One region of the Streptomyces sp. NPDC056883 genome, then DNA from elsewhere that is predicted to be linked to it. Evidence: riboswitches for the same ligand, from Rfam matches in the RefSeq annotation. Region 1 holds a riboswitch; each other region holds the start of a gene.
What was found. Region 1 has a riboswitch for thiamine pyrophosphate ahead of thiC (phosphomethylpyrimidine synthase ThiC). Riboswitches for the same ligand answer to the same signal wherever they lie in the genome.
Positions count from the first base shown of each region.

Region 1 (7,964 bases):
GCCGGAGAGTGGTAGAACTGGCACAACCAGGGTCACAGCGGGATTAACCCAGCTGAGGGAACGTGAAGCGCCAAACCGCTCACAGCCCGGGAATCGGCGGATAGAGTGGCAATCTGTGCCGTTCCCTGGGCACCGAACGCCGGTACTACCGCTCTGACCTGCGGTTCTTTATTACAGCCACCGAGCACGACCCCCAGGAGTCACGGCACACGCGGGGGCGGCCCCCGCAGGGCGGGCCCCCCCAAGGCTCGCCGCCACGCCTGGGGGTGAGCTTTGTCTTCGGTTCACAATGCCGGTGTGCCGACTCTGATCGGTTCGGTGCAGCGGGCACTGAGGCTGCTCGAAGCGGTGGGTTCCCATAGTGAGGGAGCCCCGGCGAAACAACTGGCGCGCGAGGCCGGGCTCCCGCTTCCCACTGCGTACCACCTGCTGCGCACCCTGACGCACGAGGGCTATCTGCGACGGGAGAGCGGAGTCTTCGTCCTGGGGGACGCCGCGGGCCGACTGGCCGGTGGCGGACTTCAGCAGAAACGTCGCAGCATGATCCTCGACTCCCTCGCGCACTTCCGCGACGCGGTCGGGGCCCCCGTCTACTTCGCGGTCTACCGCGAGGGTGAAATCGAGGTCGTGGGCGTCTCGGACACCCCGGCGAACCCGGCCTGCGAAGAGTGGGCCGATTTCCGCGAGACCGGCCACGCGCACGCCATCGGGCAGTGCCTGCTCGGCCAGCTCGACGAGAAGACGCGCATGGACTACTACGACCGTCACCCGGTCGAGGCCATCACCGCCTACACCGTGCGGGATCTACGGGCTCTGGAGCAGCGGATCAGCTCCATGGAGCGGATGCAGCCGGTGACCGAGCGGCAGGAATACGCCCTCGGCACGGTGTGCGCGGCCATCCCCATCACGGCCGGCGACACCGCCGCGACCATGGCGATTTCTCTTCCTCTGCACCAGGAAAGTCGATTGCTGTATGCGGTCGATCGGCTACGGAGTGAAGTAGGCGCGCTGTTGAGCACCCTCTCGTTCTCTATCAGTATCTGAAAACTCACTCCTTGTGATCTGCTAGCGCTTCCACCACTCTTGTCAAGAGGGCCTTGGGGGATCATTCCTGGCCACTTCCACTACAGCGGGGTAGGCAATGCGCGAGTCGGTACAGGCAGAGGTCATGATGAGTTTCCTCGTTTCCGAGGAGCTCTCGTTCCGGATCCCGGTGGAACTCCGGTACGACGCTCGTGACCCCTACGCAGTCCGCCTGACCTTCCACCTTCCCGGAGATGCGCCCGTGACCTGGGCGTTCGGCCGGGAGCTCCTTCTCGACGGCATCAACAAGCCGTGCGGTGACGGCGATGTCCACATCGCCCCGACCGATCCGGAGGAACTGTCCGACGTCCACATCCGGCTGCAAGTAGGTGCAGACCGGGCTCTCTTCCGTGCGAGCGCGGCGCCACTCGTGGCGTTCCTCGACCGTACCGACCGGATCGTTCCGCTCGGCCAGGAGCGCAACCTCGGGGACTTCGAGGAGAACCTCGACGAGGCGCTCGACAAGATCCTCGCGGAGTCGCAGCAGAACGAGCAGAACGCGGGCTGACACGAGCCCGGCCGGACACCTCGTGACCAGGGTGCGCCGGCAAGCACCACCGCACCACGGCACACCGCACCACCGCACCACAGCACCACCGCACCACAGCACCACCGCACCACGGCACCACGGCTCAGCGTGCCGACACGCTGAGTGCTCCACCTTGCCGTTCCTCACGACCGGCCGCCTGCGCGAACTGACCCGTCGCGCCCGCCGGTCCGCCTTTCAGCGCTTGCGTCTCCGGCCCCGGCCGCCGCGGAGCGGCCCCGAGGCCGCTGTGGCCGCCGGGGATTCCGCGCGGTCCGCGGACACCACCAGCGCGGCCAGAGCCGTCGTCACGGGTACCGAGGCGACCAGTCCGATCGAGCCCACGAGGGTTCGTACGATCTCTTCCGCGACCAGCTCGCTGTTGGCCACCGACCCCATGCTGCTGTTCGCGATCGAGAACAGCAGGAGCAGCGGCAACGCCGCGCCCGCGTACGCCAGTACCAGCGTGTTGACCACCGAGGCGATGTGGTCCCGCCCGATGCGGATGCCCGCCCGGTAGAGCCCGCGCGGGCCCATCGAGGGGTCGGCCTGGTGGAGTTCCCAGACCGCCGAAGTCTGAGTGACGGTCACGTCGTCGAGTACGCCGAGCGATCCGATGATGACACCCGCAAGCAGCAAACCGCTCATGTCGATGTTCGGGTAGAGCCCGTGGATCAGCCCGGTGTTGTCGTCCGTGTTGCCGCTGAGGAACGCCCAGTCGATGAACAGCGAGCCCAGCAGGCCGATCAGCAGCAGCGAGATGATGGTGCCGAGGACCGCGACCGAGGTGCGGGCCGTCAGCCCGTGGCACATGTAGAGCGCGATCAGCATGATCGCACTGGCTCCGACCACGGCCACGACCAGCGGATTCGACCCCTGCAGGATCGCCGGGAGGATGAAGAGGGTCAGGACGGCGAAGCTGACGACGAGGGCGATGAGCGCGAACAGCCCGCGCATCCGCCCGACGAGGACCACCGAGAGGGCGAAGATGCCGGCGAGCAGGGCCATCGGCAGCTTGCGGTTCACGTCGATCACGGAGTACTGGAGATCCCGGGGCGCGTCCGGGGCGTAGGCGACCACCACGCCCTGGCCGTCCGTCAACTGTCGTGGTGCGCCCGGCTGGACGATCTCGACGAACTCCCGGCCCTTGTCGGGCCCGCTGCCGACCTTGATCGTGGCCTTCTTGCACTCGCCGTTCTGCGCGGCCAGGGCCTCGCGCCCCTCGGGGGTGGAGGTATCGCCGGTGGGCGGCACCTGCGCGGCGTTCACGGATTTGCAGTCGACGCTCTGCAGCGCGACGACCGTGCCCTGCTGGGTCTGCCGGTCGAAGCCGACCCCGGTGCGCTCGTGGCCCGGAGCACCGCCGGGCCAGAGCACCACCATGCCGATCACGACGGCGGTGGCGAAGGGGATCAGCACGGCCGCGATCACCTTGCGCAGGTGCTTCGAGACGGGGGCCGCCGGGCCGTGGCTGTGCGCATGGCCGTGGGAGTGTCCGGCAGAGGGGGCGGGCGAGTGACCGGGTTCCGCATGCGCGTGGCCTGCGTGGCCGGCGTGACCAGCGGGATCCGTGGGTTCGGTGGGGGGCTGCGGCGAGGACGTCACTGACTGATCATCGCAACAGATGAGGGGGCCCACTGTTCAGCACGCCACACATGACGCTAGCGTGGGGGCTACTTTGCACAACGCGGGAGCTCGGAGCACCGGGCTGAGAGGGCGCTGATCACCGTTCGCATTCGAATATGCGTACGGGAAGAGGCTGCGTCGACCGCCGAACCTGTTACCGGGTAATGCCGGCGTAGGGAGATTAGGTCTCATGACCATTCAGGACGCACGCACGCCTGCCGTCAGCCAGGACGCCGACGGCCAGACCGAGCGCCAGCCGGGCTGGCACAAGGGCTACGTGGCGGGCTCCCGCCCCGACATCCGGGTGCCGGTCCGCCAGGTCCACCTCACCAACGGCAAGGACGTGACGCTCTACGACACGTCCGGTCCGTACACCGACCCGCAGATCGAGACCGACGTGCGCCGGGGCCTGCCGCCGCTGCGCGAGAACTGGATCATCAGCCGCGGGGACACCGAGGAGTACGCGGGCCGCCCCGTGCGCCCCGAGGACGACGGCATCAAGCACACCTCGCCCCGCGGTGGCCTCAAGAACCTCGACGCGGTCTTCCCGGGCCGTCCGCGCCAGCCCCGCCGCGGCCGTGGCGGCGCCGCGGTCACGCAGCTCGCGTACGCCCGCCGGGGCGAGATCACCCCGGAGATGGAGTACGTCGCGATCCGCGAGAACGTCTCCCCCGAGGTCGTCCGCGAGGAGATCGCCGCAGGTCGCGCGGTCATGCCGGTCAACGTGAACCACCCCGAGATCGAGCCGATGATCATCGGCAAGCGGTTCCTGGTGAAGGTCAACGCCAACATCGGCAACTCCGCGGTCACCTCCTCGATCGAGGAGGAGGTGGACAAGATGACCTGGGCGACCAAGTGGGGCGCCGACACGGTCATGGACCTCTCGACCGGCCGCAACATCCACACCACCCGCGAGTGGGTGCTGCGCAACTCTCCCGTGCCGATCGGCACCGTGCCGCTGTACCAGGCGCTGGAGAAGGTCGACGGCAAGGCCGAGGACCTGACCTGGGAGATCTACAAGGACACGGTCATCGAGCAGGCCGAGCAGGGCGTCGACTACATGACGGTCCACGCCGGCGTGCTGCTGTCGTACGTGCCGCTGACCGCGCGCCGCAAGACCGGCATCGTCTCGCGCGGCGGCTCGATCATGGCCGCCTGGTGCCTGGCGCACCACAAGGAGAACTTCCTCTACACGAACTTCGAGGAGCTCTGCGAGATCCTCGCGGCGTACGACGTCACGTACTCCCTGGGTGACGGCCTGCGCCCCGGCTCCATCGCGGACGCCAACGACGCGGCGCAGTTCGCGGAGCTGAAGACGCTGGGCGAGCTGAACACGATCGCCAAGCGGTACAACGTGCAGACGATGATCGAGGGCCCCGGGCACGTCCCGATGCACAAGATCAAGGAGAACATCGACCTTCAGCAGGAGATCTGCGAGGAGGCGCCGTTCTACACGCTCGGCCCGCTGACCACCGACGTCGCGCCCGCGTACGACCACATCACCTCGGGCATCGGCGCCGCGATGATCGCCTGGTGGGGCACTGCGATGCTCTGCTACGTCACGCCCAAGGAGCACCTGGGCCTGCCGAACCGCGACGACGTGAAGACCGGTGTCATCACGTACAAGATCGCGGCCCACGCGGCGGACCTGGCCAAGGGCCACCCGGGCGCCCAGGAATGGGACGACGCCCTGTCGGACGCACGGTTCGAGTTCCGCTGGGAGGACCAGTTCAACCTGGCCCTCGACCCGGACACGGCCCGTGAGTTCCACGACGAGACCCTCCCGGCCGAGCCGGCCAAGACCGCGCACTTCTGCTCCATGTGCGGTCCGAAGTTCTGCTCGATGAAGATCTCCCAGGACATCCGCCGCCAGCACGGTGGCGACCTGGGCGCCGAGGAGATCGAGGCGGGCATGGCGGAGAAGTCGGCCGAGTTCGCGGCCGCGGGCAACCGCGTGTACCTGCCGCTGGCGGACTGACCTCCCGCCACCGGTACACACGGACGGCCCGCGACACCGAGGGGGGAGTCGCGGGCCGCCGTTGTGACCTGACGGGGGCGGACGGTCAGGCGAAGGCCCGGGAGGCCACGCCCAGCTTGCGCCGTGCGAACTCGAGGTTCGCGAGGACCCGGTCCTGCTGGTCGTCGGGCAGCTTGCCGCCCTGGAGCAGGAGTTCGCAGCAGTCCGAGGACTCCTGGTACTCCCCGGTCCAGTAGGCGGCCACCGCGAGTTCGTCGAGTGCGCGCCAGTCGTGCCAGGCGAACTCGACGAAGAGGATGTCGTCCGGGGGCGGCATCCGTACTGCCTGCCGGGCGAACAGGTAGGCGAGGGGCCAACGGCTTTCGAGGCGGCATTGCCGGGCGAGGTCGCCGAGGGCCTCGGCGCGTGAGGGCCGGCTCTCGTGTGCCCGCAGGTAGCGGTCCATCACCTCGGCCGACGGCCTTTGGAGGGTGACCGCGAGCCGTGCGGCGTAGAGCTGCGCGCAGTAGGTCTCCTCGGCCCAGCCGCCCATGGCCACGCGGTGGTCGTAGGCGTCGAGGGATTTCTCCGGCTCTCCCGCGTCGCGCCAGCTCTGGGCCAGGTAGAACGCGTAACGGCTGTTGCCGGGTTCCTTTGCGAGGCCTTCGGTGAGGACTTCCGCGTCGCGCAGGTACTTCGCCCGCTGACCCTCTTCCCGGAGACGGCCCCCACCGCCGACGGAGAGGATGTTGAAGCCCTCGATCACGTCGCGGACGTACTCGGTGCCGCAGTCGATGTACTCGTGGAGTACGCCCACGTACCGCCAGGGCAGCCGGGTGGAGACCAGCGCCGGCCGCCAGTGGACGATCGGACCGTCGTGCAGTGCCACCTGGTACGCGTCGAGGGTCAGGTCCGGCATGCGGAACCCGGGCCGGATCTGCATCTCGTCGTCGCCGTCGATGAACAGCAGGTAGTCCGCGCTGGAGCGCGCGAGTTCGATCGCCTCGGTGCGGCTGCCGTCGAAACCCTTCCACGGCCGGTCGTGGAGCGCGCCGGGCAGATCGGCGAAGCAGTCGCGGATGACGTCCTGGGTGCCGTCGGTGGAACCCGTGTCCACGATCACCCAGGTGTCGATCAGAGGGCGCACCGACTCCAGGCACTTCCGGATCGTCGGCGCCTCGTTCTTGACGATCATGTTCAGACAGATGGTCGGCCTCACCGCAGCACCCTCTCGTCGGACGGATCGCGGGCGACGTTAGGGAGTGCGGGCGCCGATGGGGCGGCGGCACGCCGGTGGCGCTACCGGCCGGTGGGCGGCGGCGCAGCCGTTCGGAGGCGTCTGATAAGCCGTTCTGCTGATAAACATCGCGGCCATCTCAAGATCCGGGCGGCTCCGTCCGTAAGTCCCAAGGACGTTCGAACTCGCAGCCGGGGCGCCAACCGTTCCGGCTCGCCTTCCGTTCCGAAGGAGCGCTGCAGATGAGTCGTGAGCACCAGACCAAGCTCCGCCTTGGTCCCGTCCCCCGCAATCGTGCCTGGATCGCGGGAGGTGCCCTGGCCTCGCTTTCCCTCGTACTCGTGGGCATGGCCAACCCCGTTGTCGCGGCGGTCACGCCGACGGTCACGGCCGTGAGAGCCACGACTCCGTCGGGCGGCGGCGGAGGCGAGGACTGCGAGCCGCACGACGGACCGCCACAGGACTGGAGCCGGGGCGGCGGGGACGACGACGAGCACGGCGGCTGGCGCGAAGACGAGGGGCGCGACCACGACGGGCGCGACCAAGAGGGGCGCGACCACCACGACGGCCACGACCACGGCTGCCCGCCGGCCGGCGCGACGGGGCCGACGGGGCCGACGGGCCCGGCAGGTCCCGGCGGCGCGACGGGTGCGACGGGTGCGACGGGAGCCAGCGGCGCGACGGGAGCCAGCGGCGCGACGGGCGCCACCGGTGCCGACGGCGCCACGGGCGCGACCGGCACAGCAGGTGCGGATGGGGCGACGGGGCCGACCGGACCGACCGGGCCGACCGGTGCCGATGGTGCGACGGGCGCCGATGGTGCGACGGGTACTGACGGTGCGACCGGTGCGACGGGTGCCGATGGTGCGACCGGTGCGACGGGTGCTGACGGTGCGACGGGCGCGACGGGTGCCGATGGTGCGACCGGTGCGACGGGTGCTGACGGTGCGACGGGCGCGACGGGTGCTGACGGTGCGACCGGTGCGACGGGTGCTGACGGTGCGACCGGTGCGACGGGTGCTGACGGTGCGACCGGTGCGACGGGTGCCGATGGTGCGACCGGTGCCACGGGTGCCGATGGCGCGACCGGTGCCACGGGTGCTGACGGTGCCACAGGCCCGACGGGCCCGACCGGTCCGACGGGTGTCGATGGTGCGACCGGTGCGACGGGTGCAGATGGTGCCACGGGTGCGACCGGCCTGACCGGTCCGACGGGTGCTGATGGCGCGACGGGTGCGACGGGTGCTGATGGAGCGACCGGTGCGACGGGCGCTGATGGTGCCACGGGTGCGACCGGCCTGACCGGTCCGACGGGTGCTGACGGTGCGACCGGCGCGACGGGTGCCGATGGAGCGACCGGTGCGACGGGTGTCGACGGTGCCACGGGCGCGACTGGCCTGACGGGTCCGACCGGTGCTGACGGTGCGACCGGTGCCACGGGTGCCGACGGTGCCACGGGTGCGACCGGCCTGACCGGTCCGACGGGTGCCGATGGTGCGACCGGCGCGACGGGTGCTGACGGTGCCACGGGTGCG
Region 1 covers NZ_JBHUBS010000014.1:140,556-148,519, reverse strand. The annotation lists gene ACFRU2_RS29485 (DUF5326 family protein) at 1-15, shown strand, start outside; gene ACFRU2_RS29480 (IclR family transcriptional regulator) at 307-1,044, shown strand; gene ACFRU2_RS29475 (SsgA family sporulation/cell division regulator) at 1,142-1,591, shown strand; gene ACFRU2_RS29470 (YibE/F family protein) at 1,808-3,214, opposite strand; TPP riboswitch at 3,287-3,431, shown strand; gene thiC (phosphomethylpyrimidine synthase ThiC) at 3,426-5,213, shown strand; gene ACFRU2_RS29460 (glycosyltransferase) at 5,299-6,411, opposite strand.

Region 2 (7,964 bases), on a different contig from region 1:
AACGCCAACCTCGGCGAGAAGATCGTCCTGGACCGCTTCGCGCAGTTCACCGGCGGTTACGTCTCGGCGTACATGCACCGCACGATGCCCGACCTGCCGTTCCAGATCGGTGTCCTTGTCGAGCTCGACAAGGAGAACGCCGAGGTCGCCCGCGGCGTCGCGCAGCACATCGCCGCGTTCGCGCCGAAGTGGCTGTCCGCCGAGGACGTTCCGGCCGAGGTCGTCGAGTCCGAGCGTCGCGTGGCCGAAGAGGTCACCCGCGCCGAGGGCAAGCCGGAGGCCGCGCTGCCGAAGATCGTCGAGGGTCGTGTCAACGGCTTCTTCCGCGACAACACGCTGCTTGGCCAGGCGTACGCCCTGGACGCCAAGAAGTCCGTCCAGAAGGTTCTGGACGAGGCCGGTGTCACCCTGGTGCGCTTCTCGCGCATCAAGGTCGGCATCTGAGTCCGTCCGTACGCGACGGACACCGGACCCCGGTAGGGTCTGAAGCAGTCGCCCGCGTTCGCGCAGGGCGACCGCAGATCTGACGAGGAGGCCATTGCCGTAGAGGGAACCGCGAGGACCCACCGGCAATGGCCTTCTTCGTATGTGCACGAGGAGATCTCCATGAATCAGGGCGTGGACACCCACACCGCTTCCGACGACAAGAGCGACCAGGACAAGAAGGGCCGCCGCTTCATGCTGAAGCTGTCGGGCGAGGCCTTCTCCGGTGGCGGAGGACTGGGCGTCGACCCCGACGTAGTCCACGCCATCGCCCGCGAGATCGCCGCGGTGGTCCGCGACGGCGCGGAGATCGCCGTGGTGATCGGCGGCGGCAACTTCTTCCGCGGCGCCGAACTCCAGCAGCGCGGCATGGACCGGGCCCGGTCCGACTACATGGGCATGCTCGGTACGGTCATGAACTGCCTTGCCCTCCAGGACTTCCTGGAGAAGGAGGGCATCGACTCCCGCGTCCAGACGGCCATCACCATGGGCCAGGTCGCCGAGCCGTACATCCCGCTCCGCGCCGTCCGCCACCTGGAGAAGGGCCGCGTCGTCATCTTCGGCGCCGGCATGGGCATGCCCTACTTCTCCACCGACACCACGGCCGCCCAGCGAGCCCTGGAAATCGACGCGGAAGCCCTCCTCATGGGCAAGAACGGCGTCGACGGGGTCTACGACTCCGACCCCAAGAAGAACCCGGACGCGGTGAAGTTCGACGCGCTGGAGTACAGCGAGGTGCTGTCGCGCGACCTCAAGGTCGCCGATGCCACCGCCATCACGCTGTGCCGCGACAACAAGCTGCCGATCCTGGTCTTCGAGCTGCTCGCCGAGGGCAATATCGCGCGAGCCGTCAAGGGTGAGAAGATCGGCACGCTCGTGAGCGACCAGGGCACCCGGGCCTGAGCAGGCCCCGTCCGCCTGAACCATCCATTTCTGACATGCAGGAGCACGTGGTGACCGAAGAGATCCTCCTCGAGGCCGAGGAGAAGATGGAAAAGGCCGTCGTCGTCGCCAAGGAAGACTTCGCCGCGATTCGCACCGGTCGTGCGCACCCGGCGATGTTCAACAAGATCGTGGCGGAGTACTACGGCGCCATCACGCCCATCAACCAGCTCGCCTCCTTCTCGGTCCCCGAGCCGCGCATGGCGATCGTGACCCCGTTCGACAAGAGCGCCCTGCGCAACATCGAGACGGCCATCCGCGACTCCGACCTGGGCGTCAACCCCAGCAACGACGGCAGCATCATCCGGGTGACCTTCCCCGAGCTGACGCAGGACCGGCGCAAGGAGTACATCAAGGTCGCGCGCACCAAGGCCGAGGACTCCAAGGTGTCGATCCGCGCCATTCGCCGCAAGGCGAAGGACGCCCTCGACAAGCTCGTCAAGGACAAGGAAGCCGGCGAGGACGAGGTGCGCCGCGCCGAGAAGGAGCTCGACGACACCACCGCGAAGTACGTCGCGCAGGTGGACGAGCTCCTGAAGCACAAGGAAGCCGAGCTCCTCGAAGTCTGATGAACGACACTTCCTGGCAGCCGGAGCCGGTTCCGGCGGGTCCCGCCTACGATGCGCTGGTGGGCCCGCACACTCGGCCCATGCCCATCGTGCCCGATGCCGCCGGCCGTGACTTCGACGACCGGGAAGCACGCGATCGGGGGGCCGCCGCTGACGGCGGCTCCCTCTTCCGCGCCGAGACGCCGCCGCAGGAGCCCATGCCCAGCCCCCCGCCGACCCCGCCTTCGCCGGCACCTCAGGACGCCTCGCCCCCGCCTCAGAAGAAGCGGGCCGGGCGGGACCTGCGCGCCGCCATAGGGGTCGGAGTGGGCCTCGGCGCGGTGATCTTCGCCTCGCTGCTCATCGTCAAGGCCGTCTTCGTCGGCGTCGTCGTCGTGGCGGTCGTCGTCGGCCTGTGGGAGCTGACCTCCCGGCTCCAGGAGAAGAAGGGCATCAAGGCCCCGCTGGTCCCGCTCGCCATCGGCGGTGCGGCCATGGTCATCGCCGGATACGTCCGCGGTGCCGAGGGTGCCTGGGTGGCCATGGCGCTGACGGTGCTGGCCGTCCTCGTCTGGCGGATGACCGAGCCGCCCGAGGACTACCTCAAGGACGTCACGGCGGGTGCCTTCGCGGCGTTCTACGTGCCTTTCCTGGCCACCTTCGTCGCGATGCTGCTCACCGCCGACGACGGGCCGCAGCGGGTGATCACCTTCCTGCTCCTGACGGTGGTCAGCGACACCGGGGCCTACGCGGTCGGCTGGCGCTTCGGCAAGACCAAGCTCGCCCCGCGCATCAGCCCCGGAAAGACCCGCGAGGGGCTCTTCGGAGCGGTGGCCTTCGCGATGGCGGCCGGCGCGCTGTGCATGGAGTTCCTGATCGTCGGGGGCGTCTGGTGGCAGGGCCTGGTGCTCGGCCTCGCCGTCGCCGTCAGTGCCACGCTGGGTGACCTCGGGGAATCCATGATCAAGCGGGATCTCGGGATCAAGGACATGGGCACCCTGCTGCCGGGTCACGGCGGCATCATGGACCGGCTGGACTCCCTGCTTCCGACGGCCCCGGTGGTCTGGCTGCTGCTGGCGCTGTTCGTCGGTACCGGCTGACCTGCGAAAAGGCGCCCGTACAGGCGGGGCGGTTACTCTTGGAAGGCGCGCTGCTTCTGCGGCGCGCCTTTCGTCTTACAAGGAGTACCTGCCATGGCCCGCCCTGTTCCGGGAGAGCTCACTTTCGTCGCCCCTCGTGGAGCGAAGAAGCCGCCCCGGCACCTCGCCGACCTCACCCCCGAGGAGCGCCGGGAGGCGGTCGCCGCGATCGGTGAGAAGCCCTTCCGGGCCAAGCAGCTCTCCCAGCACTACTTCGCCCGGTACGCGCACGACCCGGCCGAGTGGACCGACATCCCCGCGGCCTCCCGCGAGAAGCTCCAGCAGGAGCTGCTGCCGGACCTGATGAACGTCATCCGCCACATCTCGTGCGATGACGACACCACCCGCAAGACCCTGTGGAAGCTGCACGACGGCACGCTCGTCGAGTCCGTGCTGATGCGTTACCCGGACCGGGTCACCATGTGCATCTCCTCGCAGGCCGGCTGCGGCATGAACTGCCCGTTCTGCGCCACCGGCCAGGCCGGTCTCGACCGCAACCTGTCGACGGCCGAGATCGTGCACCAGATCGTCGACGGCATGCGCGCCCTGCGCGACGGCGAGGTCCCCGGCGGGCCCGCCCGGCTGTCGAACATCGTCTTCATGGGCATGGGCGAGCCGCTCGCCAACTACAACCGCGTCGTCGGCGCCATCCGCCGCCTCACCGACCCGGAGCCCGACGGCCTGGGCCTGTCCCAGCGCGGGATCACCGTCTCCACCGTGGGCCTGGTCCCGGCGATGCACCGCTTCGCCGACGAGGGCTTCAAGTGCCGCCTGGCCGTCTCACTGCACGCCCCGGACGACGAGCTGCGCGACACCCTGGTCCCCGTGAACACCCGCTGGAACGTCCGCGAGGTGCTCGACGCGGCCTGGGAGTACGCGGAGAAGTCCGGCCGCCGCATCTCCATCGAGTACGCCCTGATCCGCGACATCAACGACCAGGCCTGGCGCGGCGACCTGCTCGGCAGGCTGCTCAAGGGCAAGCGCGTGCACGTCAACCTGATCCCGCTGAACCCGACGCCGGGTTCGAAGTGGACCGCCTCGCGGCCCGAGGACGAGAAGGCGTTCGTGGAGGCCATCGCCCGCCACGGCGTGCCGGTGACCGTCCGCGACACCCGCGGCCAGGAGATCGACGGCGCCTGCGGCCAGCTCGCCGCCTCGGAGCGCTGATTTCCGCCAGTTCAGGTTTGCTTTCGGCCGCGGGGTACCCTGTGGCCGAAACCAATTTCATATTCCGACAGGGGAGCGCCACAGCGCTGAGAGTGCGGTAACCGTCACCGCAGACCCTCTGAACCTCGCCCCGGTCATTCGGGGTAGGAAGTTCGGTCATCACTCAAGCTGTTGCGCCCTGCCCGGCGTCCGCTCCACAGAGCGCCGGGCGGGGCCGCGTCTTCTCCTGGACATCCCAGGAGGAATGCACCAATGAGCACCACCAAGAAGATGGCGGGCGTCGCGCTCGCGGCCGCGCTCGGCGTCACCACGCTCAGCGCCTGCGGCGGCGGAGACGCCAAGGACAAGTCCGCCGGGGCGAGCGACGCCCCGAAGTCCAAGACGATCACCCTCGTCTCGCACGACTCCTTTAACGTGACCGACACGGTCCTCAAGGAGTTCGAGCAGCAGAGCGGCTACACCGTGAAGGTCCTGAAGTCCGGCGACGCGGGCGCGGCACTGAACCAGGAGATCCTGACCAAGGGCTCCCCGCGCGGCGACGTCTTCTTCGGCGTGGACAACACGCTCCTCTCCCGGGCCCTCGACCAGGGCATCTTCACGCCGTACGAGGCCAAGGGGCTGGCCGACGTGAAGCCCGAGTTCGTGCTCGACAAGGAGCACCGGGTCACCCCCGTGGACTCCGGCGACATCTGCGTGAACTACGACAAGGCCTACTTCGCCGACAAGAAGCTCGCCCCGCCGCAGACGCTGGACGACCTGATCAAGCCGGAGTACAAGAACCTGCTGGTCACCGAGAACGCCGCGACCTCCTCGCCCGGCCTCGGCTTCCTCCTCGCCTCCGTCGGCAAGTACGGGGACGAGGGCTGGAAGGACTACTGGAGCAAGCTCAAGGCCAACGGCGTCGAGGTCGTCGACGGCTGGGAGCAGGCCTACAACGAGCGCTTCTCCGGCTCGGCCGGCGGCAAGAAGGCCAAGGGCGACCGCCCGCTGGTCGTCTCCTACGCCTCCAGCCCGCCGGTCGAGGTCCTCTACGGCGAGCCGCAGCCGGCCGAGGCCCCGACGGGCGTCGCGACGGGCACGTGCTTCCGGCAGACCGAGTTCGCGGGTCTGCTCAAGGGTGCGAAGAACGAGGCGGGCGGCAAGGCGCTCCTGGACTTCCTGATCTCCAAGAAGTTCCAGGAGGACATGCCGCTCCAGATGTTCGTGAACCCGGTGACCAAGGACGCGGTGCTGCCGGAGCTGTTCACCAAGCACGGCGTGGTCATCGAGAAGCCCGAGACGGTCGCCCCGGAGGCCATCGCCAAGAACCGTGACCAGTGGATCAAGACCTGGTCCGCCCTCGTCGTGAAGTAGGACGAGTGAGCGAGGCTGCGAAGGAGAGCGGGCGGGCCACGGCCGTCAGGCTCGGTCTGATGGCCGTGCCGCTCGTCTTCTTCGGGCTGTTCTTCGCGTACCCCGTGGCCGCGATCGTCGGGCGCGGGCTCAAGACGGACGACGGCTGGCAGTTCGGCCGGATCGGCGAGGTGCTGGCCCGGCCCGACATCGGCGACGTGCTCTGGTTCACCACCTGGCAGGCGCTCGCGTCCACGGCGCTCACGCTCCTGATCGCGCTCCCCGGCGCGTACGTCTTCGCCCGCTTCGAGTTCCCCGGCAAACAGCTGCTGCGGGCGCTCGTGACGGTGCCGTTCGTGCTGCCGACCGTCGTGGTCGGCACCGCGTTCCTGGCGCTCGTGGGGCGGAACGGTCTGATGGACGAGGTGTGGGGGATCCGCCTCGACACGACCGTCTGGGCGATCCTGCTCGCGCACGTCTTCTTCAACTACGCCGTGGTCATCCGCACGGTCGGCGGGCTGTGGGCGCAGCTGGACCCGCGCCAGGAGGAGGCCGCCCGGGTGCTGGGCGCCGGGCGGTTCGCCGCCTGGCGGCGCGTGACGCTGCCCGCGCTGGGGCCGGCCGTCGCGGCCGCCTCGCTGATGGTGTTCCTGTTCACGTTCTCCTCCTTCGGCGTCGTGCAGATCCTGGGCGGGCCCGCGTACTCCACCCTGGAGGTGGAGGTCTACCGGCAGACCGCGCAGCTCCTGGACCTGCCGACGGCCGCCGTGCTGACGATGGTGCAGTTCGCGGCCATCGGAGCGATCCTCGGCGTACACGCCTGGACCGTGCGCAAGCGGGAGACCGCGCTGCGGCTGGTCGACCCGGGGCGGACCACGCACCGGCCGCGCGGCTGGGCCCAGCGCACCCTGCTCGGCGGGGTGCTGCTGACGGTGGCGCTGCTGATCGTGGCGCCGCTCGCCGTGCTCGTGGAACGTTCCCTCGACGCCCCGGGCGGGTACGGGTTCGGCTTCTACCGGGCGCTCCAGGAAGTCGGCGCCGGTGGCGGGACCTTCCTGGTGCCGCCGCTGGAGGCGATCTGGAACTCCCTGCAGTACGCGCTCGCCGCCACCGCCATCGCGCTGGTCGTCGGCGGGCTCGCCGCCGCGGCGCTTACCCGGCGCGCGGGCCGTTTCGTACGGGGCTTCGACGCGCTGCTGATGCTCCCGCTGGGGGTGTCGGCCGTGACCGTCGGCTTCGGCTTCCTCATCACCCTCGACGAGCCGCCGCTGGACCTGCGGACCTCGTGGATCCTGGTGCCGCTGGCGCAGGCGCTGGTGGGCGTTCCCTTCGTCGTACGGACCATGCTGCCGGTCCTGCGCGCAGTGGACGGACGGCTGCGGGAGGCCGCCGCCGTGCTCGGCGCCTCACCGCTGCGGGCCTGGCGGGAGGTGGACCTGCCGATGGTGCGGCGGGCCCTGCTGATCGCGGCGGGCTTCGCCTTCGCCGTGTCCCTCGGGGAGTTCGGGGCGACCGTCTTCATCGCGCGCCCCGACCATCCGACGCTGCCGGTCGCCGTGGCGCGGCTGCTGGGGCGGGCCGGGGAGATGAACTACGGGCAGGCGATGGCCCTGAGCACGATCCTGATGCTGGTGTGCGCGGTGTCCCTGCTGGCGCTGGAGCGACTGCGACCCGACAAGACCTCCGGAGAATTCTGATGACCCTGCTTCGACTGGAAGGGGTGTCGGTCCGCTTCGGTGAGCGCGCGGTCGTGGACGCCGTGGACCTGGCGGTCGCCGAGCACGAGATCGTGTGCGTGCTCGGGCCGAGCGGGAGCGGTAAGTCCACCCTGCTCCGGGTGGTGGCCGGGCTCCAGCCCGTCGCCGGCGGGAGGGTGCTGCTGGGCGGCGCCGACCAGGCCGCAGTGCCCGTACACCGGCGGGGGGTGGGCCTGATGTTCCAGGACCACCAGCTGTTCCCGCACCGGGACGTGGGCGGGAACGTCGCCTTCGGCCTGCGGATGCGGGGGGCCTCGAAGCAGTCCTCCGAGGCCCGGGTGACCGAACTCCTGGAGCTGGTCGGGCTCCCCGGGGCGCAGGGCCGGGCGGTGGCCTCGCTGTCCGGCGGCGAGCAGCAGCGGGTCGCGCTGGCGCGGGCGCTCGCGCCTTCGCCGCGGCTGCTGATGCTGGACGAGCCGCTCGGGCAGCTGGACCGCGGACTGCGGGAGCGGCTCGTGGTGGAGCTGCAGGGGCTGTTCTCGCGGCTGGGCACGACCGTGCTGGCCGTCACGCACGACCAGGGCGAGGCGTTCGCGCTGGCCGACCGGGTGGTCGTCATGCGGGACGGGCGGATCGCGCAGGCGGGGACCCCGCTG
Region 2 covers NZ_JBHUBS010000023.1:129,495-137,458, forward strand. The annotation lists gene tsf (translation elongation factor Ts) at 1-444, shown strand, start outside; gene pyrH (UMP kinase) at 607-1,386, shown strand; gene frr (ribosome recycling factor) at 1,437-1,994, shown strand; gene ACFRU2_RS36920 (phosphatidate cytidylyltransferase) at 1,994-3,073, shown strand; gene rlmN (23S rRNA (adenine(2503)-C(2))-methyltransferase RlmN) at 3,167-4,279, shown strand; TPP riboswitch at 4,339-4,447, shown strand; gene ACFRU2_RS36930 (thiamine ABC transporter substrate binding subunit) at 4,532-5,632, shown strand; gene ACFRU2_RS36935 (ABC transporter permease) at 5,692-7,308, shown strand; gene ACFRU2_RS36940 (ABC transporter ATP-binding protein) at 7,308-7,964, shown strand, end outside.
Region 2: another riboswitch for thiamine pyrophosphate. It lies ahead of ACFRU2_RS36930 (thiamine ABC transporter substrate binding subunit); the one in region 1 lies ahead of thiC (phosphomethylpyrimidine synthase ThiC).

Region 3 (7,964 bases), on a different contig from region 1:
GCGCGAGCAGCGCTACTCGTACCAGGAGGAGCCGGGGGACGGCCCCGAGCTGTAGCTCATCGGTTCGGTGGCTCAATGGTGGTACTGGTGGACCACCGCGTGACCCTTTCCGCGGCCGATCATCCACTTGTTGACGGGCGTCGTGACGACGAAGGCCACCGCGAACGCGATCGCGAGCGCAGTCCAGAACAGCGCGTCCGACAGCATCGCGTCCATGGCTCCGGGCCAGAGCAGGATCACCCCGTTGTCGATCACTTCCATGACGGCGATGGAGAGGGTGTCCGCCGCCAACGCCACCCGAATGGCCGTACGGAAGTCCAGGCCGGCGGCGCGGACCCCGCGCAGGGTGAGCGCGTAGCCGAAGAAGAACGCGAGGACGATCGCGAGGACCATCGTCGGGGCGTTCCCCCAGCCCAGCGCCGTCCCGATGACCATGCCGAGCACTTCGCCGATGGCGCACCCGGTGAGGCAGTGGAGCGTGGCCTGCGCGGCGGCGGCCCAGGTGACCTTGCCGCCGGAGGTGGTGTGGTGGTGGCCGTGGTCGTGGTGCTGCTCGTGCTCGTGGTGCTGTCCGTGGTGCTGCTCGTGCTCGTGCTGCTGCTCGTGCGCGTGTTCCATGACAACCCCCTGGCGAGGAACGCCGGATAGCGGCTCTGTCGGTCGATATGACAGAACCGTATACCCCCCAGGGGTATTCCTCAACGGGTCAATGGATCAACGGATCAGCCGAGCTCGCGCAGCTCCTTCAGCAGCGCCACGTCCGCCGCGTGCCCTTCCTTGCCACCGGGCGTCTCGATGATCAGCGGGACACCCTCCATCGCCGGATGCGTGAACAGCTCGGCGAAGGCGTCCCGGCCGATGTGCCCCTGACCGATCTGCGCGTGCCGGTCCTTGTGGGCGCCCACGCCCTCCTTGGAGTCGTTGGCGTGCACCAGCTTCAGCCGGCCCTCGCCCACCGTGTCCACCAGCAGGTCCAGCGTCTGCTTCGTCCCGCCCGGCTCCGCCAGATCGTGCCCGGCCGCGAAGATGTGGCAGGTGTCGAGGCAGATCCCCAGCATCGGATGCCGGTCGAGGGCGTCGAAGTACGGGCCGAACTCCTCGGCGGTCGAGCACAGCGAGGAACCCTGCCCGGCCGTGGACTCCAGCAGCAGGAAGGGGTCGTCGTCATGCGTCAGCTCGTCCAGCAGTGGCAACATGTGCTCCCTGACCTGCGCGTACGCCGCCTCGCGCGGCCGGCCCCCGGTCGCCGAGCCGGTGTGCACGACCACCCCGAGCGCGCCGATCGCGCGGGCCCGGCGCAGCGAGTGCCGCAGCGATTCCACGGACTTCTCGACGGTGGCCTCGGTGTGCGAGCCGAAGTTGATCAGATACGGGGCATGGACGTAGGCCGGGATCCCCTCGGTCGCGCAGGCCTCGCGGAACAGCTCGTCCTGGGCGGGATTGCCGACCGGGGTGGCCCAGCCGCGCGGATTGGCGACGAAGACCTGAACGGCCTCGGCACCCATCTCGCGGGCGTACGCCAGCCCGACCGAGGCCAGCCCGCCCGCGACGGGCACGTGCCCGCCGACCGGATTGCGGCATGTTGAATTGTTGTTCATGGCGTGCTGTTACAGCCCCTTGGTCCTGATGGTGATGGTGCTGCCCTCGGCGGCGTTCTGGCCCGCGGGGACCGACTGGGAGTCGACGGTGTTGCTGAAGGAGAGGAAGGGCTTGTCGACCTTGACCTTGAAGCCCAGCCCCTCCAGGGTCTTGCGGGCCGCGTCGGCCTCCTGGCCGGTGACGTCCGGGACCGGGATCTGGCGGGGCCCCTTGGACACGGTGAGGGTGACGGTGTCACCCGCGGCGGCCTGGCTGCCGGCGCCGATCGACTGGTTGGCGACCGTACCGGCGGGGAAGGGAGAGTTGACCTCCTCCGGGGCCGTCTCCACCTTCAGGCCGAGGCCCTCCAGGGTGGAACGGGCCTGGTCGAGGGAGGTTCCCGTGACGCGCGGGACCGGCACCGGGCGGCCCTTGCTGACCACCATCGCGACCAGGGTGTCGAGGGACCGCTTCTGGCCGCCCGTCGGGTCCGTGCTGATCACCGAGCCCTGCGCGACGTCCTGGCTGAAGGCCTGCGTGACGGCCCCCGGCGTCAGGCCGACCGAGGTCAGCTCGGCCTTCGCGGCCTCCAGGGGCTTGCCCTTGAGGTCGGGTACGACGACGACCTCGGGTCCGCGCGAGATGGTGAGCGTCACCGCGCCGTTGCCGCGGATGCGCTTGCCGCCGGCGGGGTCGGTGTTCATCACGGTCCCCTTGTCGAAGGCCGCGCTGAACTTCCGGTCGACCCGCTTCACCCCGAGCCCGGCCGCCGACAGCTGGGACTTGGCCTCCGCCTCGGTCTTGCCGAGCAGGTTGGGGACCTTCGTGAACTGGCCGGAGCTGATGTACCAGACCCCCGTACCGAGGCCGAGGAAGAGCAGGACGCCGAGGACGACGAGCAGCACGCCGGGCCGGCGGATCCGGGAGGCCGCCGGCGCGGGCGCCGGGGGCAGGGGCGGAGCCGCCAGCCGGGAGGTGTGGGACACCGGCTCGGCGTGCGAAGCGTGTGTGGTCACCGGGCGGGGGATCACGCCGGTGCGGTCCTCGGCGGCGGTCCGCTCCGTGGCCCGGGCCTGCGGCGGTACGGCGTCCAGCTCGGAGTCGGAGAGCTGGGCACGGGCCCCTATGGCCAGCGCGAGGAGGGCGGCCGCGTCGTAGGGACGCAGATCGGGGTGGCGCGCGGTGGCCTGGGCGACGAGCTCGTCGAGCGCGACGGGGAGCCCGGGGACGGCGGCCGACGGCGGCGGGACGTCCTCGTTGAGGTGCTGGTAGAGCACCTGGGCCGGGTTGGCGCCGGTGTGCGGCTTGGAGCCGGTGAGCATCTCGTAGAACACGACGCCGCAGGCGTAGACGTCCACGCGGGTGTCGGTGACGCCGTTCTCGATCTGCTCGGGAGCGAGATAGGAGACGGTGCCGAGGACGGACCCGGTGGTATTGGTCACGGAGTCCACGGACCGGACCAGCCCGAAGTCGGCGACCTTGACCCGGCCGTCGTCGCCGATCAGCACGTTCTCGGGCTTCATGTCCCGGTGCACGAAGCCGGCGCGGTGCGCGGCGCCGAGGGCGGCGAGCACCGGTTCGAGGATGTCGAGGGCTGCTCGGGGCTGGAGCGCGCCGCGCTCGCGGAGCACATCGCGCAGGGTGCAGCCGGACACGTACTCCATGGCGAGGTACGTGTACGGCCCGTGCGTGCCCTGGTCGAAGACGGCCACGACGTTGGGATGGGCGAGCCGGGCCACGGACTTGGCCTCCCGGATGAACCGGTCGACGAAGCCGGGGTCGGCGGCGAGGGCCGGGTGCATCACCTTCAGCGCGAGGACCCGGTCCAGCCGGGTGTCGACGGCCCGGTAGACCGTGGCCATGCCGCCGGCCGCGATACGGGCGTCCACGCGGTAGCGGCCGTCGAGCGTCTGCCCGACGAGGGGGTCATCCAGGGTCGTGTCCACCCGGAGATTCTACGAGGGCCGACTCGCCCCCCGTCCCGGCCCCGGAGGGTTGCAGCGCACCTGTGACGTGGGGCGGCACGGGTCCCCCGCGCGCGGGGCTCCCACCCCCTCGCGCTCCACCCGGCCCCTGTGCCTGCCCACCCGCCACCCTTCGACGCCTAGATCGAAGCGGTGGGGACGCGTTTGAGAGGTTGGCTCGTGACGGCGGTCAGTCGCTGAGCCGGGGGATGCGTGTAGCGATCTGATGCGCCCGCCGCCGGCGCGGGCGGCTTATGGGTGCCGGGGCTCGGGGTGGGCCCTGTGGTGTTTGGCCGCACCTTCCTGCTGGGCCGTCCATGTCTCTCTGACCCGCCCGTTCTTTTGGGGTTTTCCGGCTGCCTTCGTTTTTCCGTGGCGGGTCGGTCTGTCAAGGGCGGCCGAAGGCCGTCGCGAAGCGACGCGACCGCAGGGAGCGCCCTTGACAGGCCGGCCCGACGCGGAAGGACGATGAGGCTGCCGGAAAACCCCAAACCTCCCGAAGCCTCCGGCCGGCCCCCGTCCCGCCCATCCCTCGGTTCCGCCGCGCTGGGCGGTCCCGGGCCTGTCCGGTCCCGAGGGGGCGGCGGGTGGGCAGCCACCGGCCGGGGGTGGAGCGCGAGGGGGTGAAGGCCCCGCCCACGGAGGGCCCGTACGGCATCAGGCCCCCCACCCGCCAGGCCCCGTACCGCCGCCCGCTCAGAACGCCGGGCGTTCCGGGTCCAGGGTGGCTCGGCCCTCCACCGGGGAGGAGGCTTCTGCGAAGCGGCGTTGGGGGATGCGGCCCGCGCGGTGGGCCAGGCGGCCCGCCGTGACCGCGTCGCGCATGGCCGCGGCCATCAGGACGGGGAGCTGCGCCCGGGTCACCGCCGAGGCGAGCATGACCGCCGCGCAGCCCAGTTCCATGGCCAGGGCCACGTCCGAGGCCGTTCCGGCGCCCGCGTCGAGGATGACGGGGACGCCTGCGCGCTCGGTGATCAGCTCGAAGTTGTGCGGGTTGCGGATGCCCATGCCGGAGCCGATGGGGGAGCCGAGCGGCATGATCGCCGCGCAGCCCACGTCCTCCAGTTTGCGGGCGAGGACCGGGTCGTCGTTCGTGTACGGGAGGACCGTGAAGCCCTCGTCGACCAGGGTTTCGGCGGCGTCGAGCAGTTCGACCCCGTCCGGGAGGAGGGTGCGTTCGTCCGCGACCACCTCCAGTTTGATCCAGTCCGTGCCGAGGGCCTCCCGGGCGAGGCGCGCCGTCAGGACGGCTTCGCCGGCCGTGAAGCAGCCCGCGGTGTTGGGGAGGACCGCGATGCCGAGGCGGTTCAGGACGGACAGGACCGAGCCCTGCACCGTCGGGTCGAGGCGCCGCATCGCGACCGTGGTGAGTTCCGTGCCGGACGCGACCAGCGCCCGTTCCAGGATGTCCAGGCTCGGCGCCCCGCCGGTGCCCATGATCAGGCGCGAGGAGAAGGTCCGGCCGGCGAGGGTGAAGGCGTCGTCGGAGATGTCATACGTGTCCGCCATGTGCTCAGCCTCCCTGGACTGCGGTGAGGACCTCGACGCGGTCGCCGTCGGTCACGGAGGTGTACGGCCACTGGCCGCGCGGCACCACGGTCTCGTTGAGGGCGGCCGCGACCCCCTTGGTGGCTTCGGTGAGGGTGGCGATCACGGCGGCGAGCTTGGTCCCGTCCGCGATCTCGCGCGGCTCGCCGTTGACGGAGACGGAAATGGTCATGCGAACGACTCCTGTCGCGTGAGGGTGGGCGTGACGGCGAAGCGGCGCGGGGTGAAGGGGCGGGCGATTTCCGGGAGTTCGCCGGTGGTCAGCAGGTCCGCCATCACGTCCCCGGTCAGGGGCGTCAGCAGGACCCCGTTGCGGTAGTGGCCGGTGGCCAGGTGGAGGCCGGGGAGGTCGGTCGGGCCGAGGAGGGGGGCGTTGTCCGGCGATCCGGGCCGCAGCCCGGCCCGGGTCTCCACCAGGGGGAGTTCGGTGATTCCGGGCACCAGTTCGTGGGCGTCGCGCAGGAGTTCGTAGACCCCGCCCGCGGTGACGGTGGTGTCCCAGCCGAGTTCCTCGCTGGTGGCGCCGACGACGAGCTCGCCGTTCTCGCGGGGGACCAGGTAGACGTGGCTGCCGCGCACCACGGCCCGTACGGTCCGTGACAGGAACGGGGCGTACGAGGGCGGCACCGCGAGGCGCAGCACCTGGCCCTTCACCGGCCGTACGGGCGCCACGGCCTCGGGCGGTACGCCGTCCAGCCGGCCGCTGAGCGAGCCCGCCGCCAGCACCACCTGGTCGGCGCGCAGCTCCGTACCGTCCGCGTCGTCGAGGACCGCGCCGCAGGCCCGGTCGGCGGCGGTCAGCAGGCGCGCCGCCCCGGCGCGGTGCAGGGCGACCCCGGCCCGTTCGCAGGCGGCCAGCAGGGCGGCCGCGAGGCGGCGGGGGTCGACCTGGTGGTCGCCGTCCACGCGCAGGCCGCCGCGTACGCCCGGCGCCAGCATCGGTTCCAGGCGGCGGCACTCGCGGCCGGTCAGCCAGTCGGACTCCAGGCCGCAGCGGCGCTGGAGGGCGTGCAGTTCGCGCAGGTGCAGCCGGTCGTCGGCGTCGAGGGCGACGGCGAGGGTGCCGCAGGCGCGGTAGCCGATGTCCATGCCGCCGCTGGCTTCGGCGAGCTCGGCGGCGAACTCGGGGTAGCGGGCGGCGGAGGCGAGGTTGAGCCCGAGCAGGGTCTCCTCGCCGTAGTGAAGCTCGGTGACGGCGGCCAGCATGCCGGCCGCGACCTGGGCGGCGCCGCCGCCGGGGGCCGGATCGGCCAGCGCGGTGCGCAGCCCGCGCCGGGCCGCCCGCCAGGCGGTGACCAGGCCGATGATGCCGCCCCCGATGACGAGGACGTCGTAGCCGGGACTCCGGCCGTTCCTGAATGAATGCATGGGCGTCCAGCCCCTCCCTTCGCCGGCATGACCCGGATCAGGTTCGTACGGTCGGAGGCCGGCCAGCCTCCCTCTCAGCCCGGTGCGCCCGGACTCCCGCGATAGGTTCGGTGTCAGAGTAACGCCGAGGCCGACGGCCGGTAAGGCTGCCTCCCCGGCGGCGGTGCCGGTCCGGCCGTGGCAGGGCTCCCGCCGGGCTCCCGCCCGGATCCCGGACGGGTCGCCATCCACTATTCCTGACGGACCGTCAGTTGATTAGGGTGGGCGGCGTGAGCGAGCAGACGCAACAGCAGACGCAGCAGGTGGAAGAGACTCGGCGCGGCGTGGTGATCGTCGGCGCCGGGATGGCCGGGGTCCAGACCGCGGTCGCCCTCCGGGAGCAGGGCTGGACCGGCCCCGTCACCCTGCTGGGGGCCGAACCCCACCAGCCCTACGACCGGCCCCCGCTGTCCAAGGCGGTGCTCCTCGGCAAGGCGGAGGACTCGGCCTTCGACGTCGACTTCGAGGAGCTTGGCATCGAGCTCCGGCTGGGGGTCGAGGTCACCGGGCTGCGGCCCGCCGACCGCGAGGTGGACACCGAGGCCGGACCGGTCCCGTACGAGGTCCTCGTGCTGGCGACCGGCGCCCTCCCGCTGACCCTGCCCGGCGCGGACGGTGTCCCCGGGGTCCACCTGCTGCGCACCCTGGACGACGCCGCCCGGCTGCGGCCCGTCCTGGCGGCCGGCTCGGCGGTGGTCGTGGTCGGGGCCGGCTGGATCGGCGCGGAATTCGCCACGGCCGCCCGCGAGGCGGGCTGCGCCGTGACGGTGGTCGAGGCGGCCGACCGGGTGCTGGCGGGCGCGCTGCCCGCGGAGGTGGCCGAGCCGATGGGGCGGTGGTACGCCGAGGCGGGCGCCGAGCTGCTGACCGGCGCGAGGGTGGCTTCCGTGGAGGCGGGCCGGGTCCTGCTGGCCGACGGGCGGGCGCTGCCGGCCGGAGCGGTGGTGGTGGGCATCGGCGCCCGGCCGGCCACCGGATGGCTGGCCGGGTCCGGCGTGGAGCTCGGCCCGGACGGAGCGGTCACCGCCGACGAGCGGCTGCGCACCTCGGTGCCCGGGGTGTACGCCGTGGGGGACTGCGCCTCGTTCCCGTCGGGCCGCTACGGGTCCCGGCTGCTGGTGCACCACTGGGACAACGCGCTCCAGGGGCCGCGCGTGGTGGCGGCGGACATCGTGGCCGGGGGCTCCGGGGAGCAGGTCTACGACCCGGTCCCGTATTTCTGGTCGGAGCAGTTCGGCCGCTTCGTGCAGTACGCGGGCCATCACGGCGACGCGGACGCGATGCTGTGGCGCGGTGACCCGGGGGCGGACACCTGGTCGGTGTGCTGGCTGCGCGAGGGGCGGCTGGTTGCGGTCCTCGCGGTGGGCCGCCCGCGCGACCTGGCCCAGGGGCGCCGGCTCATCGAGTCGGGCGCTCTGGTGGACCGGGCGAAGGTGGCCGACCCGGCGACCGCACTGAAGTCGACGC
Region 3 covers NZ_JBHUBS010000034.1:16,008-23,971, forward strand. The annotation lists gene ACFRU2_RS40775 (sulfite oxidase-like oxidoreductase) at 1-55, shown strand, start outside; gene ACFRU2_RS40780 (DUF4396 domain-containing protein) at 73-618, opposite strand; gene ACFRU2_RS40785 (deoxyribonuclease IV) at 723-1,598, opposite strand; gene pknB (Stk1 family PASTA domain-containing Ser/Thr kinase) at 1,608-3,524, opposite strand; gene ACFRU2_RS40795 (thiazole synthase) at 4,239-5,051, opposite strand; gene thiS (sulfur carrier protein ThiS) at 5,056-5,262, opposite strand; gene thiO (glycine oxidase ThiO) at 5,259-6,458, opposite strand; TPP riboswitch at 6,456-6,568, opposite strand; gene ACFRU2_RS40810 (NAD(P)/FAD-dependent oxidoreductase) at 6,728-7,964, shown strand, end outside.
Region 3: another riboswitch for thiamine pyrophosphate. It lies ahead of thiO (glycine oxidase ThiO); the one in region 1 lies ahead of thiC (phosphomethylpyrimidine synthase ThiC).